2 regions of the Dyadobacter sp. BHUBP1 genome follow, and region 2 is predicted to be linked to the other one. Evidence: riboswitches for the same ligand, from Rfam matches in the RefSeq annotation. Region 2 holds a riboswitch; the other holds the start of a gene.
What was found. A riboswitch is a leader RNA that binds a small molecule or an ion and turns the genes downstream of it on or off. The one in region 2 is predicted to bind thiamine pyrophosphate.

Region 1 (7,428 bases), on a different contig from region 2:
TCCCGCCAGACGTAACCTTTTCTGTCAAAAGTTTTTACGTCCTTGAAATTCTTGCTATTCCGCTTGCCACGTACAGTAAACCGGTAACGCTCACCGTTTTTACCCGCAATGCATTCAAAGTCAATGAGCAAATCATCCGAGCGCAGGTTCATCATATTGTAAGTCCGGTCGTCTCCCGACTTGTTGAGCCGCTCCGTATCCCCGTATAATGCAAATGTGATCGCTTCCAGAATGGAGGATTTCCCGCTCCCCACAGCCCCGAATATCCCGAACAACGACGCGTCCGTCAACGGATCGAAATCAATTTCCTGTTCGGTTTGATAAGAATAGAGTCCTTTGATTTTTAAGCGTTTGGGGATCATGGATGGCTGTCGGCAGTCAGCTATCGGCTATCGGCCGTTGGCTTTGTGCCTGTCGAATACGGTTTTTATAAAATATTTGCTTAAAAAATCCGACAGCCGAAGCCGACTGCCGTAGTACTACAAACTGGCGAGCAGATCATCCAGATACTCCCGCGTATTGCTCAGCCTCGGTACCTTGTTCTGGCCGCCGAGCTTGTGCTGCTTGCCGAGCCAGGCGTAGAAGGTACCGGCCGGTGCGAAATGCACTTGCGGACGCGTGAGGGCCATATCTTTGTATCGTTTGGCATCATAATCGGAGTTTACTTCCCGCAACGCGGTGTCCAGCGCCTGCACGAATGCATTGCGATCCTCCGGTTCTTTGGTGAATTCGATGATCCATTCATGGCAGCCACGCGAGCCGTCACCCATGTACACGGGCCCGGCGGTATAGTTCGCTACCAGGGCGTCTGTCTGGTGCGCCGCTACCTTAATGGCATGATCGGCATTCTCGACAATCACTTCCTCACCAAATGCATTGATAAAATGCTTCGTACGCCCGCTCACCTTCACCCGGAAAGGGTAAGTAGAGGTAAATTTCACGGTATCGCCGATCAGGTAACGCCAGAGCCCGGCGTTGGTAGAGATCACCATTGCATAGTTCTTTCCTACTTCCACTTCGTCCAATAACAATGCTTTGGGATGATCCTTACCGAGCTCTTCAATGGGTATAAATTCATAAAAAATGCCATAATCGAGCATGAGCAGCATTTCGCCTACCCTATTAATGTCGTCCTGGATCGCGAAAAAGCCTTCCGATGCACTGTAAGTTTCGAGGTACAGCACCTGATCGGAAGGGAAATATTTCGTCATGAACAAATCGCGGTAGGGTTCGAATGAAACCGCTCCATGCACGAAAACCTCAAAATCCGGCCAGATTTCAAGCATATTCTTTTTGCCGGTACGTTCGAGGATCTGGTCGAGCAACACGATCGTCCAGGTAGGCACGCCTAGAATGCTGGTCACGTTCTCCTGCGAGCATATAGACGCCATTTTGTCCAGCTTGCTTTCCCAATGGTCCATCAGAGCCACCTCCAAAGGCGGAGTGCGCATAAATTCCGCCCAGGAAGGCAGGTTTTGCATAATCACCGCCGACACGTCGCCGATCTGGGTATAATCGTCAAAAGGATTGGCATGCAAAGTCCCGCCGATCGAAAGGCCCTTCCCGTCGAAGACGCGGGTATCGGGCCGGTTGTTGATCAGCAGGGTCATCATGTCCTTTCCGCCTTCGTAGTGGCATTCTTCCAAAGCCTCGGGCGAAACGGGCAGAAACTTGCTCCGCGCATTCGTGGTACCCGATGATTTGGAAAACCATTCGATCTGCGACGGCCAGAGCACATTCGGCTCGCCTTTCAGGACACGCTCGATGTAAGGATAAAGTTGCTCGTAAGCCGAAATGGGTACCTGCTCCTGAAATTCCCTGACCGATTTGATCTGACCGTAATTATAACGGCTGCCCCATTCGGTGTAGCGGGCAGTTTCGATCAATTCGGAAAATATACGCTGCTGGGTCTCAATGGGGTACTTCATAAACTGTTCGATCCGTTCGAAGCGCCGCTTCATAAACCAGACAGTCATATCATTTACCAGCTTCATAAAGGTCAATTAGTTAGAAATACGCAAGTTTGTAAAAATAGCAATAAAAAATGGTGAGAGAACAGTTGCAAGCCGTTCTCTCACCATTCGGGAAATTTTATCAGCAGGTGGTTATCTGTCAAAGAACATATTGCTGCCGCCGGCCTTTTGGCTGATCGACGACGACAGTTCCGCGTTTGCCTCCTCCGCCAGCACGCGCGCGCTCCGGAGTTGGCGCGTTACGTGCGTACCCGTGATCTGGAAGAGTGCCTCGCCCAGCAAGGGATCGCGTGGATCGCCATAGGGATAAAGGATATTGCCCTCGCTAACCTTCACATCCGGCTCAAAGCCAACATGGTAATCCGACTTCTTGTCCTTATTCAACGATTTGGAGACAATCGGCTGCAATCCCACTTTGATACCATTCTTCTCGTCGCTGATCGTGACCGACCCCACATTCTTACCCACAGTTTTACCTCCGACCAGTGTTACCGTCATAAAAGGCTTCAACCCATTGATCACCAGTTCACTCGCGGAAGCCGTCCGCGACGACACCAGTACCACGAGGTGTTTCAGGTCATTGCCTACATTCTGACTTTTGGATATAAACTTGTCGTAGAAATAGGATTCACCGTATTTTTTGAGGCTCGTTTCGGTTACCTGCTTGTTGTATTCCTTGTAATAAAATACATCGTTGGCCGTCACCTTACCCATAAGGCTTGCCAGGTTGGTCGCAGAACTTACATACCCTCCCGGATTATAGCGCAAGTCGAGGACCAATGCATTGATATTACTGTTTTTGAATTCCGAGAAAATCGCATCCAGCTTCTTATCATACGCCTTGTTACTGGTTTGGTAAGGCTCGGGAATAAACTGGTGATAAACCACGTATCCGATTTTGTTGGCACCGATCGTGTAAACAGAATCAAAGAACACCGGATCTTCCTGCAAGACAATGGGCGTCACGTCACGCTTCGTCGTAGTTTCCTTCAAAGTACCATCCTTAATGTCGGCCAGGGTGTAAGTAGCCTTATCCTGAGTATTGAGCAGTTTTGAGTAGTTCGAGTCCGTCAATTTCTGGCCATTCACACTGCTGAAAACATCGCCCCGCACAAAGCCGGCCTTGGCGGCAGGTGAGTCCGGGATCACGTAAAGCACAATGCCTACTACATTGCTGGTATTGGCAGGAAAATACACCAGTTTGTACTCCATGCCGCTTGTTTTGGATTCGCCTCCCAACGACGCTTCCAATTCCTTCGCACTTTCCTGCATCCATGAAAACCGGTCGCCGTCCGGGCGCGCCGTCGCATCATATTTATAAAGCAGAGAGCTGAAAAAATCGCTCGGCGTTTTGTTGTAATCGGGCGATGCGGTGATGTGGTCGGTCCAGTAATACCAGTACTTCATGTTGGTATAGATCCACTCGTTGGTCTCGGTATCATTCTTGGGATCGGCGTTTTTTTCCTTGCAAGAAAAAACACAGGCAGCGATTAAAATGACAGGCAGGAGAAGTTTCAGTTTCATAGATTTCCGTTCATTTCTAAAAATACCTCTTCAATAATGCGGCAAGCTTCGTCCATCTGCGACTCATTGATCACCAGTGGCGGCGCGAAACGGATCTTGTTGCCATGCGTAGGCTTGCACAACAGCCCTTTTTCCATCATTTTATAACAAAGGTCCATGGCCGTGCTGCTATCTTCGGAGTCGTTGATCACGATCGCATTCAGCAGCCCCTTCCCTCTAACGCTTTCGATCAGAGAACATTGCTTTTGAAGCTCCTGCATTCTCTTGCGGAAAATCCGGCCCATTTGTTCGGCATTTTCAGCAAGGTTTTCATCCTGGACCACCCGTAATGCAGCGATGGTCACCGCGCATGCCAACGGGTTACCGCCATAGGTCGAGCCGTGCTCGCCGGGCGCGATCGTCAGCATGATTTCGTCGTCGGCCAATGCAGCCGAAACCGGCATGGTACCACCCGATAATGCTTTGCCGAGGACCAGGATATCAGGCTTTACATTTTCCCAGTCACAGGCAAGCCGTTTTCCTGTACGGCCGATACCGGTTTGCACCTCGTCGGCGATGAACAGGACATTATATTTTGTACACAGATCACGCACGCCTTTTAAGTAACCCTCGTCCGGCACCACTACACCCGCTTCACCCTGAATAGGCTCCACCATGAAACCGGCGATGTCCGGGTCATTTTTCAGGAGGCTTTCGAGGGCAGGAAGGTCATTATAGGGTATGATTTCGTAGCCGGGCAGGAACGGGCCGTAGTCGTTGGTGGAACAAGGATCCGTCGACGAGGATATCGCCGCCAATGTCCTGCCCCAGAAATTACCGGCGGCATACACGGTTTTTGCCTTTCCGGGCTCGATACCTTTTACTTTATACGCCCATTTCCGGGTTAGTTTCAGCGCAGTTTCGCCGCCCTCCACGCCCGAATTCATCATCAGGACTTTATCATACCCGAAATAGTCGCAAAGAAATTTCTCGCATTCGCCAAGGCGGTCGTTATAGAATGCACGGGAGGTGAGCGTCAGCTTTTGCGCCTGGCGTACCATCGCATCCACGATCTTCGGATGGCAATGCCCCTGGCTCACCGCGCTGTATGCCGACAGGAAGTCGAAATACTGCTTTCCTTCCACATCCCACAAAAAAACTCCTTCGCCCCGCTGGATAACCACCGGCATCGGCTTGTAATTATGTGCCCCATACCGGTATTCGAGCTCCATAGCATGCTGAGAGGCACTGATATCGGTCGTGTCTGTATAGCTTTTCATTTTGGTATTCAAATAGTTAGGAACTTCATTTCGAGATATGTAAAATTACGGAAAAGCGTATTAATTTTGCAGCATAATCTCAAGGGGTGCCCTACCGAACGGGCTGAGATCATACCCATTTAACCTGATCCGGGTAATGCCGGCGTAGGGAGAGAAAGCCGGACCGGCTGTTTTCTGTTAATATTTTATCGAACTTTCTGATAGGTGGCCCCTGCCTGTTGTAATTATTGATCGCAATGCGAAAAATTACTACCTGTCTGCTGACCTTGCTGTTCAGCACCACCTCACTCGTCACTTTTGCCCAAAAGAGTGTTTCCGGCCGTGTGACCGATGCCGAGGACGGCAAACCGCTCCCCGGCGCGACCATTAAGGCCGGCGAGATCCGCGGTACGAGCACCGACAAGGATGGCCGTTTTGTTTTGAAAAACATCTCTGAAAATATCGAAGCCCTCGACATCTCCTACATCGGTTACCAAACTTCAAAAATCGCCGTCGGCGCTTCAAATCAGCTGGAAATCAAGCTCAACAAAAGCACTTACCAGGCTGATGAAGTGATCATCAACGCCACCCGCGTGAACGACAAAACGGGTATGGCTTACACCAATGTGACCGCCGCACAAATCGACAAGCAGAATATGGGGCAGGACTTGCCGGTACTGCTCAACTTTTCCCCTTCCCTTGTGAGCACGAGCGACGCAGGCGGCGGCGTGGGCTACACGGGCATACGCATACGAGGCTCCGACGCGACGCGGATCAATGTAACTGTGAATGGCATTCCTTATAACGATGCTGAAAGCCAGGGGGTTTTCTGGGTAAATATGCCGGATTTCGCCTCGTCGGTAAGCAGCATTCAAATCCAACGGGGCGTGGGAACTTCCACCAATGGCGCAGGCGCATTTGGCGCTTCGGTGAATATTAATACCAATGCATTCCGCGAAACAGCTTATGCGGAATTGAATAACTCTTACGGCTCGTTCAATACATTCAAAAACACATTGAAAGTAGGCTCCGGGCTGATTAAAGATAAGTTTACATTCGATGCCCGGCTGTCGCGGGTTTCTTCGGATGGCTTTGTGGACCGCGCTTCCTCAGAATTGCATTCTTATTACCTCTCAGGCGGATATTTTGGCAAGAAGAGCTTTGTGCGGATCAATGTGTTTTCGGGGAAAGAACGCACTTATCAGTCGTGGAACGGTGTGCCGGAGGCCAAATTGCGCGGCGATCGAGAAGGTATTCTGGCTTATATTGACAGAAATTACTTAGGAGAAAAAGATGCGCAAAACCTGCTCAATTCCGATAACCGGACTTATAATTCCTACACGTATAAAAACGAGGTGGATAACTACCGTCAGGACCATTACCAGATCGTTTCCTCCCATAACCTGAGTAATAAACTGACGTTCAACCTCAATGCATTCCTCGTCCGCGGACTGGGCTACTATGAGCAATATCGTTCCGGTGACGATTACAGCAAATACAACCTTCCCAATGTAATTATCGGTAAAGACACGCTCACCAGCACCGACTTCATCCGTCGCCGCTGGCTGGATAATTACTTTTACGGAACTACATTCTCCTTCGATTACAACAGTTTCAAAAAGCTGACAGCGAGCTTCGGCGGAGGCTGGAACCAGTACGATGGCGACCACTATGGTCAGATCATCTGGGCACGCAACGCGGGCAATATCGAGAATGAGCACCAATACTATTTCAGCACGGGGAAAAAGAAGGATTTCAACCTGTATGGAAAGGTTTATTATGCATTCACGGATCGGCTGACTGCATTTGCCGATTTGCAATACCGTCGGGTAAGCCACGCCATTCAGGGAACAGATAATGATCTGGTTCAATTGGCATTTGACGAGTCGTATTCTTTCTTTAATCCAAAAGCAGGTCTTACCTACCAGCTGGCTGAGCAAAGCTCGGTTTATGCCTCATACAGCATCGGTAACCGCGAGCCGAACCGTGACGATTTCACATCTTCAACCGCCAATCTTTTCCCTAAAAGCGAACGTTTGCAAAACGTAGAGGCCGGTTTCCGCACGCAGCAAGGCAAATGGGCATTCGCGGCAAATTATTATCTGATGAGTTATAAAAACCAGCTCGTACTCACCGGTCAGATCAACGACGTGGGTGGCTCTGTGCGTGTGAATGTGCCGAAAAGTTACCGCACCGGTATCGAGCTGGAAGGTGCTGTGGTATTCAACAACCACCTGAAATGGAATGCGAATGCCACTTTCAGCCAGAACAAGATCAAAAATTTCACGGAATACATTGTCGACTATGATAATGGTGGTTATAAAACCGTCGATCATGGTAAGTCGGATATTTCCTTTTCACCAAATGTAATTGCCGGAAGCCAGTTCACTTATTCGCTGCGCAAAAACCTGGAATTGGCCTTGCTGACAAAGTATGTAGGCAAGCAATATCTGGACAATACTTCCACAGAAACCCGCAAACTCGATGCTTACCTGACCAACGATATCCGTCTGTCATGGACTATCAAACCATCGTGGGCAAATGAAATCGGATTCAATTTGCTCGTAAACAATGTCCTGGATGAGCAATACGAATCGAACGGCTATACCTACGGTTATATGTACGGGGGCGCACTCACGCAAGAGAATTTCTATTTTCCGCAAGCGGGAAGGAATTTCCTGATCGGGGTGAAT
Region 2 (7,428 bases):
CTTCTCCTGACCTTCCAGCCCCATTTCCGGCATGATGATCTGGCGCGCGTAGCGTTTTCGTTCGATGGGTGTGAACATAATAATTGAATGACTGAATGACTGAATGACTGAATGACTGAATGACTGAATTTGTTTTATTCAATCATTCAGTCATCGCACCGGCGACCCGGTCAATCATTCAAAATTAAAGAAGCGTCCCAATCCTTCCAAACCGGCTCGTAGCCTGCGTTGCGGATCATCCGGGCGATCTCAGCAGGGCTTCGCTCGTCCGAGATTTCGAATTGTTCGAGTGATTCCGGCTCGACTGCGTAGCCGCCCGGGTTGGTTTTGGAGCCGGCGCTGATGGATGTTACACCCAATTGAATGCAATGGTTCCTGAATTTCTCGGATTCACGCGTGGAGAGCGACAGTTCGACTTCCTCGTTGAAAATCCGGTAGGCACAAATCAGTTGTACCAGTTCCCGGTCACTCATCTCCACCTTCGGTTCCAGGCCGCCGGAGAAGGGTCGCAGGCGTGGGAATGAGAGGCTGTACCGCGTTTGCCAGTAGGTTTTTTCAAGGTAATTCAAATGCAGGGCGGTGAAGAAACTGTCGGTGCGCCAGTCTTCCAAACCGATCAATACCCCCAAGCCCATCTTGTGAATACCTGCCTGGCCGAGCCGGTCGGGTGTTTCGAGCCGGTAATTGAAATTGGCTTTTTTACCTTTCGGATGATGCTTCCGGTAATCTTCCTGATGATAGGTTTCCTGATAAACCAGTACCGAATGCAGGCCAAGCGGGATCAGCTTCTCGTATTCATCGCGGTCGAGCGGCTGTACTTCCATAGATACCTGCGCGAAATGCGGGCGGATCAGCTTCAATACCTTTTTAAAATACTCCACATGCACGGTCTGGTTCGCTTCGCCGGTAACAAGCAGCACGTGTTCGTAGCCCATATTTTTGATCACTTCGACTTCCCGCAGGATTTCACTGTCGGTCAAGGTTCGCCGGCGTACTTTATTATCCAGACTAAACCCGCAGTAGGTACATATATTGGTACACTCATTGGACAAATACAGCGGCACGTACATTTGAATGGTATTTCCAAAGCGCTTCCGGGTCAGCTGCCGGCTTAACCTGGCCATCGGTTCCAGGTAGGCGATAGCGACAGGGGAAATCAGCGCCATGAAATCGTCCAATGTTCTTTTAGGAGCGGTCAATGCCCGTTCCACATCCGCGGCGGTTTTGGTATAAATGGTTTCCTTAACCGTATCCCAGGAATACCGGGCAAATTCTTCTTTAAAGCTCATCCAGAAATGCGGTTAACGGGCTGCTGGCCACTGCCAGTCTCCCCTTCGATCCTAATTTGGCTTCATAGGCCATTCTTCCCGATTGCACGGCGAGTTTGAAAGCCTCCGCCATGGCGACGGGATCCCCGGCCACCGCAATGGCGGTATTAACCAATACCGCGTCAGCCCCGATCTCCATTGCTTTCGCGGCATCCGACGGCGCGCCGATACCCGCGTCTACTACCACCGGAACCTTGCTCTGCTCGATGATAATTTCAAGAAAATCAATGGTTTTTAAACCTTTGTTACTGCCGATCGGCGAGCCGAGCGGCATGACCGCTGATGCCCCTGCTTCTTCCAGCCTTTTGGAAAGCACAGGATCGGCATGAATGTAAGGCAGGATCACAAAACCCAGTTTGGTGAGTTCCTCGGTTGCCTTCAGAGTCTCGATCGGATCCGGCATGAGGTATTTCGGGTCGGGGTGAATTTCGAGTTTTAGCCAGTTGGTTTCCAATGCCTCGCGCGCGAGCTGCGCGGCGAAAACCGCTTCTTTAGCCGTGCGCACGCCGGAAGTATTGGGTAACAAGTGAATGTGATCGTGCGTCAGGTGGCTGAGAACGTCGTCGCCCGCGTCGTGTACATCTACGCGGCGTAAGGCAACTGTCACCAGTTCGGAGCCGGAAGCCAGCAGTGCCTCTTCCATCACCGTCGCCGAACTGAATTTGCCAGTACCAGTGAAGAGCCTGGATTGAAATGTTTTATCTGCAATGGTCAACATAATGCTTGTTGGATTTGGTAAAATGTTTTTTGCGGATCGGCCGCGGCAATCAACGCGCCGGACATTGCCACACCATAAAGGCCTGCCTCGCGAAGCCCGCGGATATCGTCGGATGTAATGCCACCGATGGCGATAATGGGTGTGGAATGACCGGCCTGCCGCATCTGGTGCATCAAAGCGGAGTAGCCACCTATGCCCAGAATAGGACTCAGGTTTTGCTTGGTATTGGTAAACCGGAACGGCCCGAGGCCAATGTAATCCGCCCCTTCACCGATCCGGCGAACAATATCGTCCCAGGTATTAGCCGTGCCACCGATCACCATTTTCTCGCCCACGAATGCACGCGCCTCGGGTATAGGCATGTCCGTGAGCCCGAGATGCAGCCCATGGGCTTCCACGGCAAGGGCAACGCGCGGAAAATCATTAATAATAAGCTTCGCCTCATAGCGGTCACACAACTGCGTAGCTTCCCAGGCAATAGGCAGCACCTCTTCCTCCGGCCGGTTCTTCACCCGTAACTGAATCCACCGGCAGCCCGCTTCCAGAGCCAGGCGAATGCTGTCGATATGCGACATGGTACCGGTTTCATTGGAGATAAAATGCAATTTGTCTATAAAATCAGCTGCATCCTTTTTCTCCGGATCCCCGGGTTGAAACCCGGGGCAATGGACTGCTTTTGCTTTTGAGCCGATTTGTTTTTGTTCAAATACATCGATCTCCAATGCAAAATCTATTGCCCCGGGTTTTAACCTGGGGATGCAGGATGACTGCTGAAATGATGATTGTTGAGATGAAGGATGCTGAGATGATTTTAGAGATAATTGTAATGATTTTAGATTTTCAAACTGAGCAACAGCATTGTCGGGATTTTGCCAGATGCTGCCCAGTACCGCTGCGCCATCAAAGCCCATTTCTAGTGCAGATTTTAAATTTTCAGCATCAATGCCGCCTAAGGCTATCACTTGATTTGGGTAATTATGTTTTTGCAATCTGAAATCAGGAGGGACCTTCGCCGAATAACCAGCCTTTGAAATACTATCAAAAACCGGCCCCAGGAATGCATAATCAAAGCGGTGCGAAAGTCTTTCAAGTTCTTCCGGATCATGTGTCGAGGTGCTGATTGTGAATCCATCGCTTTTCAATATTTCCAATGTTTCCTCGCTCTGCGTCAGCCTGTTTTTCTCAGTGAAATGCAACCCGGTAATGCCAAACTCATGGGCAAGCTCATGATGCTGGTGCAGTGCAATGCGTCCTCGGAATTGCGGATCGATCTGTTCCAGCCATATTCGCAGCTCGGTTTCCGTGGCTTTGGGCTTGCGCACATGCAGGCGTGCAAGTCCGTGTGCGAAGAGCCGGTTGACGATACCGGCTTCTTCGGACAGTATTTCCGGGTGAGTTATGACGATGAGCTCCATTACAGATAAATCTCGCTGCCTTTTTCTGCAAATTCCCGCGCTTTCTGCTGCATACCTTCCGCCACGGCCTCTTCGGTAGCCAGTCCGTTTTCCTCTGCATAGTCGCGGACATCCTGTGTGATCTTCATCGAGCAGAAGTTCGGGCCGCACATTGAACAGAAATGCGCAACCTTGGCCCCTTCGGCCGGAAGCGTTTCATCGTGAAACTCACGTGCGGTGTCGGGGTCCAGCGAAAGGTTGAACTGATCTTCCCAGCGGAACTCGAAGCGGGCTTTACTCAATGCATTGTCGCGGTACTGTGCGCCGGGATGGCCTTTGGCGAGGTCGGCGGCATGGGCGGCGATTTTGTAGGTGATCACACCGTCTTTTACATCTTTTTTATTGGGTAATCCCAAATGCTCCTTCGGGGTTACGTAGCAAAGCATAGCCGTGCCGAACCAGCCGATCATGGCCGCGCCGATGGCCGAGGTAATGTGGTCGTAACCGGGCGCGATGTCGGTTGTCAATGGGCCTAATGTGTAGAATGGCGCTTCATGGCAGTGTTTCAACTGCTTCTCCATATTCTCTTTGATCAAATGCATCGGTACGTGGCCGGGGCCCTCGATGATCGTCTGCACATCGTGCTTCCAGGCGATTTTGGTCAATTCGCCCAGCGTTTCGAGCTCCGCGAACTGTGCGGCATCGTTAGCATCGGCAATGCTGCCGGGGCGTAGGCCGTCGCCCAAAGAGAATGCCACATCGTAAGCCTTCATGATTTCGCAGATCTCCTCGAAATGCGTGTACAGGAAGTTTTCTTTGTGATGCGCCAGGCACCATTTCGCCATGATCGACCCGCCACGCGAAACAATGCCGGTGATGCGTTTGGCAGTCAGCGGTATGTAGCGCAGCAGGACGCCCGCATGAATTGTGAAATAGTCCACACCCTGTTCGGCCTGCTCGATGAGCGTATCGCGGAAAAGCTCCCAGGTCAGGTCTTCGGCTTTGCCATTTACTTTCTCCAAAGCCTGGTAAATAGGTACGGTACCAATGGGCACCGGCGTATTGCGGATGATCCACTCGCGGGTCTCGTGGATGTTCTTGCCGGTGGACAGGTCCATAATGGTGTCGGCACCCCAGCGGCATGCCCAGACGGCTTTTTCGACCTCTTCTTCAATGCTCGACGAAACGGCCGAGTTGCCGATATTGGCATTGATTTTCACCAGAAAATTCCGGCCGATAATCATCGGTTCGCTCTCCGGGTGGTTGATATTCGAAGGGATTACCGCTCTTCCGGCCGCTACTTCCTGTCTTACAAACTCGGCGGTAATGTGGCTTTTCGGCGTATTTGCCCCAAAACTATGTCCGGCGTGCTGGTGCGCCAGTGCGCCAGCTTTACCATTCAGCGACTGCAAATGCGCGTCAATGCGCTGATTTTCGCGGATGGCGATGTATTCCATTTCCGGCGTGATAATACCCTTTTTGGCATAATGCAGCTGAGAAACGTTCTGCCCGGCTTTGGCGCGTAACGGCTTTGCATTATGTGCGAACCGCAAATAGTCGAGCTTCGCGTCGGCGAGGCGCATCCGGCCGTATTCAGAGGAAATCGTTTCCAGTTCCTCCACGTCCCCGCGCGAGCGTACCCATTCCGCACGTAATGCAGGAAGGCCTTTTTTGACGTCTATTTCAATGTTGGGATCGGTATAAGGGCCGCTGGTGTCGTACACGGTTACCGGCTCATTGGGCTCGCTGGCTCCGAGGCGACCTGAATGCGGGCCGCCATGTATGCGCGTATCGTTCAGTGAAATCTCGCGCATGGCCACGGAAATGTCGTGGATTTGCCCTTTCACATATATTTTCTTCGAATTCGGAAACGGGTCACGGGTGATGGTTTCCGGCGTTTTTTCTGTCTTCATGATGCTGTTTTTCTGGTTAAATGGTGGATACAGGACAATGCAATGCTAGCCGCCCTGGGTGGCGGTAATGAGCGTAATCTGGTCGTTGGGGGAGAATTGGCGCGTGGGCCAGTCGGATTTCGGGACTACCGATTGGTTGATGGCTACTGCGATGCCTTTGCCGGAGGGAAACAGCTCGGATACGAGTTGCCCTACCGTGTAAGTGACGGCTATTTGCTTTGTCTGACCGTTTAGGATGATTTCCATTCCTGATTCAGTTTTAAATACAAAAAACTCAGGGATGGACCTATGAAGAAAGAATAGACGGAGCTACGTGCACAGTAACACCTGCTTTTCCCTTCGGCAGTACTAGCTGCATCAGGTTCAAAGGGTATGATCTCAGTCCGCATGTCGGGACACCCCTAAAGTTGAGGCAAAGCTATTCGAAATTCAGGATTTTCAAAAGAATTAGAAAAAAACGTAAAACAGAACGTGGATAAGACGTGAAATTTTTTAAAATAATAAGGTATTTTTGACCCTAATATTGAAACCTGTATAACGACCTGCTTTATTTTGATGGATTTGATCATCAGAAGTGCCGCTCCTAAGGATCTGCCTTCGCTGTTGGAAATTATCAACCACGCTATTCTGAACACCACGGCTATTTATGATTACGAAGCCCGGACCATGGAACAACAAAAAGCCTGGTTTGAACAGATGTTCTATGACGGTATGCCGGTGATTGTGGCAGAGCTGGAAGGCGAAGTGATCGGTTATGGTTCCTACAATATTTTCCGCCCGAAAATCGGATACAAATTCAGTGTGGAGCATTCCATTTACCTCGACGAAAAGTCGCGTGGCATGGGCGTAGGTGGTAAATTGCTAGGGAGCCTCATCCAACGAGCGAAGGAGTCGGGCCTGCATACGATGATAGGCTGCATTGATGCCTCGAACCGCGCAAGCATTGAATTTCACAAGAAATATGGGTTTGTGGAGAAGGGTTACCTCAAAGAAGTAGCTTATAAATTCGACCAGTGGCTGGATTTGGTTTATATGCAGCTGTTGCTGGAAGAGGATTGATATTTTTGGGAGGAAGGTCGAAAGGGAGGAAGGGGAGGAAGTCAGAAATGGTCAAGGGTGGTCAGGAATGGTCAGGATTAGTTAAGAATTTATCCAACAAAATTGACAATACCTGACCGCGAATGACAACTCCTGTCAACACTTGACAAAAAAACGAGGCGCAGCTAATAACTGCGCCTCGTTCATTTTAATGGGCTCTGCCCGTTTCTACATAAGTATCTTCATCGCCGGTGGGTTTGCCTTGCCACCAGGAGGCGAGGATGGAACCGGTAATGTTCATCAGTGGTCCGAAGATTGCGGGAGCGAGGCCTACGGTGGCCATTTTACCCATTTCCTTGGCAATACCGGAAGCCAAACCGCCATTTTGCATGCCTACTTCAATGGCAATCGTACGGCAGTCGCGCTCACTCATGCGGAACAGGCGCCCCGACCAGTAACCGAGCGTGTAACCCGAGAGATTGTGGATTAACACGAGGAGCAGCAATGCAGGCCCGATGGAAAGCAGACTGTCGCGGCCGGCAGCCGTGATGATTACGATAATGAACGCGATACCGCCCATCGATACCAATGGCATAGCGGCATCCAGCCATTTTACTTTTCCGCTGAACAGCTTATTGAAGATAAGCCCGGCGCCGATCGGGATGATCACCATTTTAATGATATCCCACATCATATGCAGCGTGTCGATTTTCACGAACGCGCCTGCGAGCATGCTCATGAGGACCGGCGTTACGATAGGCGCGAGCATGGTGGAAATGGCGGTAATGGTAATGGACAGAGCCAGGTTCGCTTTCGCCAGGTAAGAGATCACATTGGAAGCCATGCCGTTCGGTGAGCAGCCGATGAGAATGATCCCAGCAGCGATTTCAGGCGGGAAGCCGCTGATGTTCGCAAGTGTATAACCGATCGTCGGCATGATGATAAAGTGGCTCACTACGCCGATCAGTACCCCTTTGGGCATTTTAACCACCCCCACAAAGTCGCCGAAACTCATGGAAGTACCCATCCCGAACATG

Region 1: another riboswitch for thiamine pyrophosphate. It lies ahead of ACQ4MZ_RS25585 (TonB-dependent receptor); the one in region 2 lies ahead of thiS (sulfur carrier protein ThiS).

The regions. Positions count from the first base shown of each region.
Region 1 is NZ_JBOBIH010000008.1:90,896-98,323, forward strand. Features, by position in the region: gene ACQ4MZ_RS25565 (AAA family ATPase) at 1-362, opposite strand, end outside; gene ACQ4MZ_RS25570 (GH3 auxin-responsive promoter family protein) at 480-1,994, opposite strand; gene ACQ4MZ_RS25575 (S41 family peptidase) at 2,106-3,497, opposite strand; gene rocD (ornithine--oxo-acid transaminase) at 3,494-4,756, opposite strand; TPP riboswitch at 4,829-4,925, shown strand; gene ACQ4MZ_RS25585 (TonB-dependent receptor) at 4,993-7,428, shown strand, end outside.
Region 2 is NZ_JBOBIH010000001.1:1,043,190-1,050,617, forward strand. Features, by position in the region: gene moeB (molybdopterin-synthase adenylyltransferase MoeB) at 1-78, opposite strand, end outside; gene thiH (2-iminoacetate synthase ThiH) at 171-1,289, opposite strand; gene ACQ4MZ_RS04370 (thiazole synthase) at 1,279-2,046, opposite strand; gene ACQ4MZ_RS04375 (thiamine phosphate synthase) at 2,040-3,461, opposite strand; gene thiC (phosphomethylpyrimidine synthase ThiC) at 3,461-5,353, opposite strand; gene thiS (sulfur carrier protein ThiS) at 5,399-5,599, opposite strand; TPP riboswitch at 5,671-5,766, opposite strand; gene ACQ4MZ_RS04390 (GNAT family N-acetyltransferase) at 5,909-6,412, shown strand; gene ACQ4MZ_RS04395 (bile acid:sodium symporter family protein) at 6,600-7,428, opposite strand, start outside.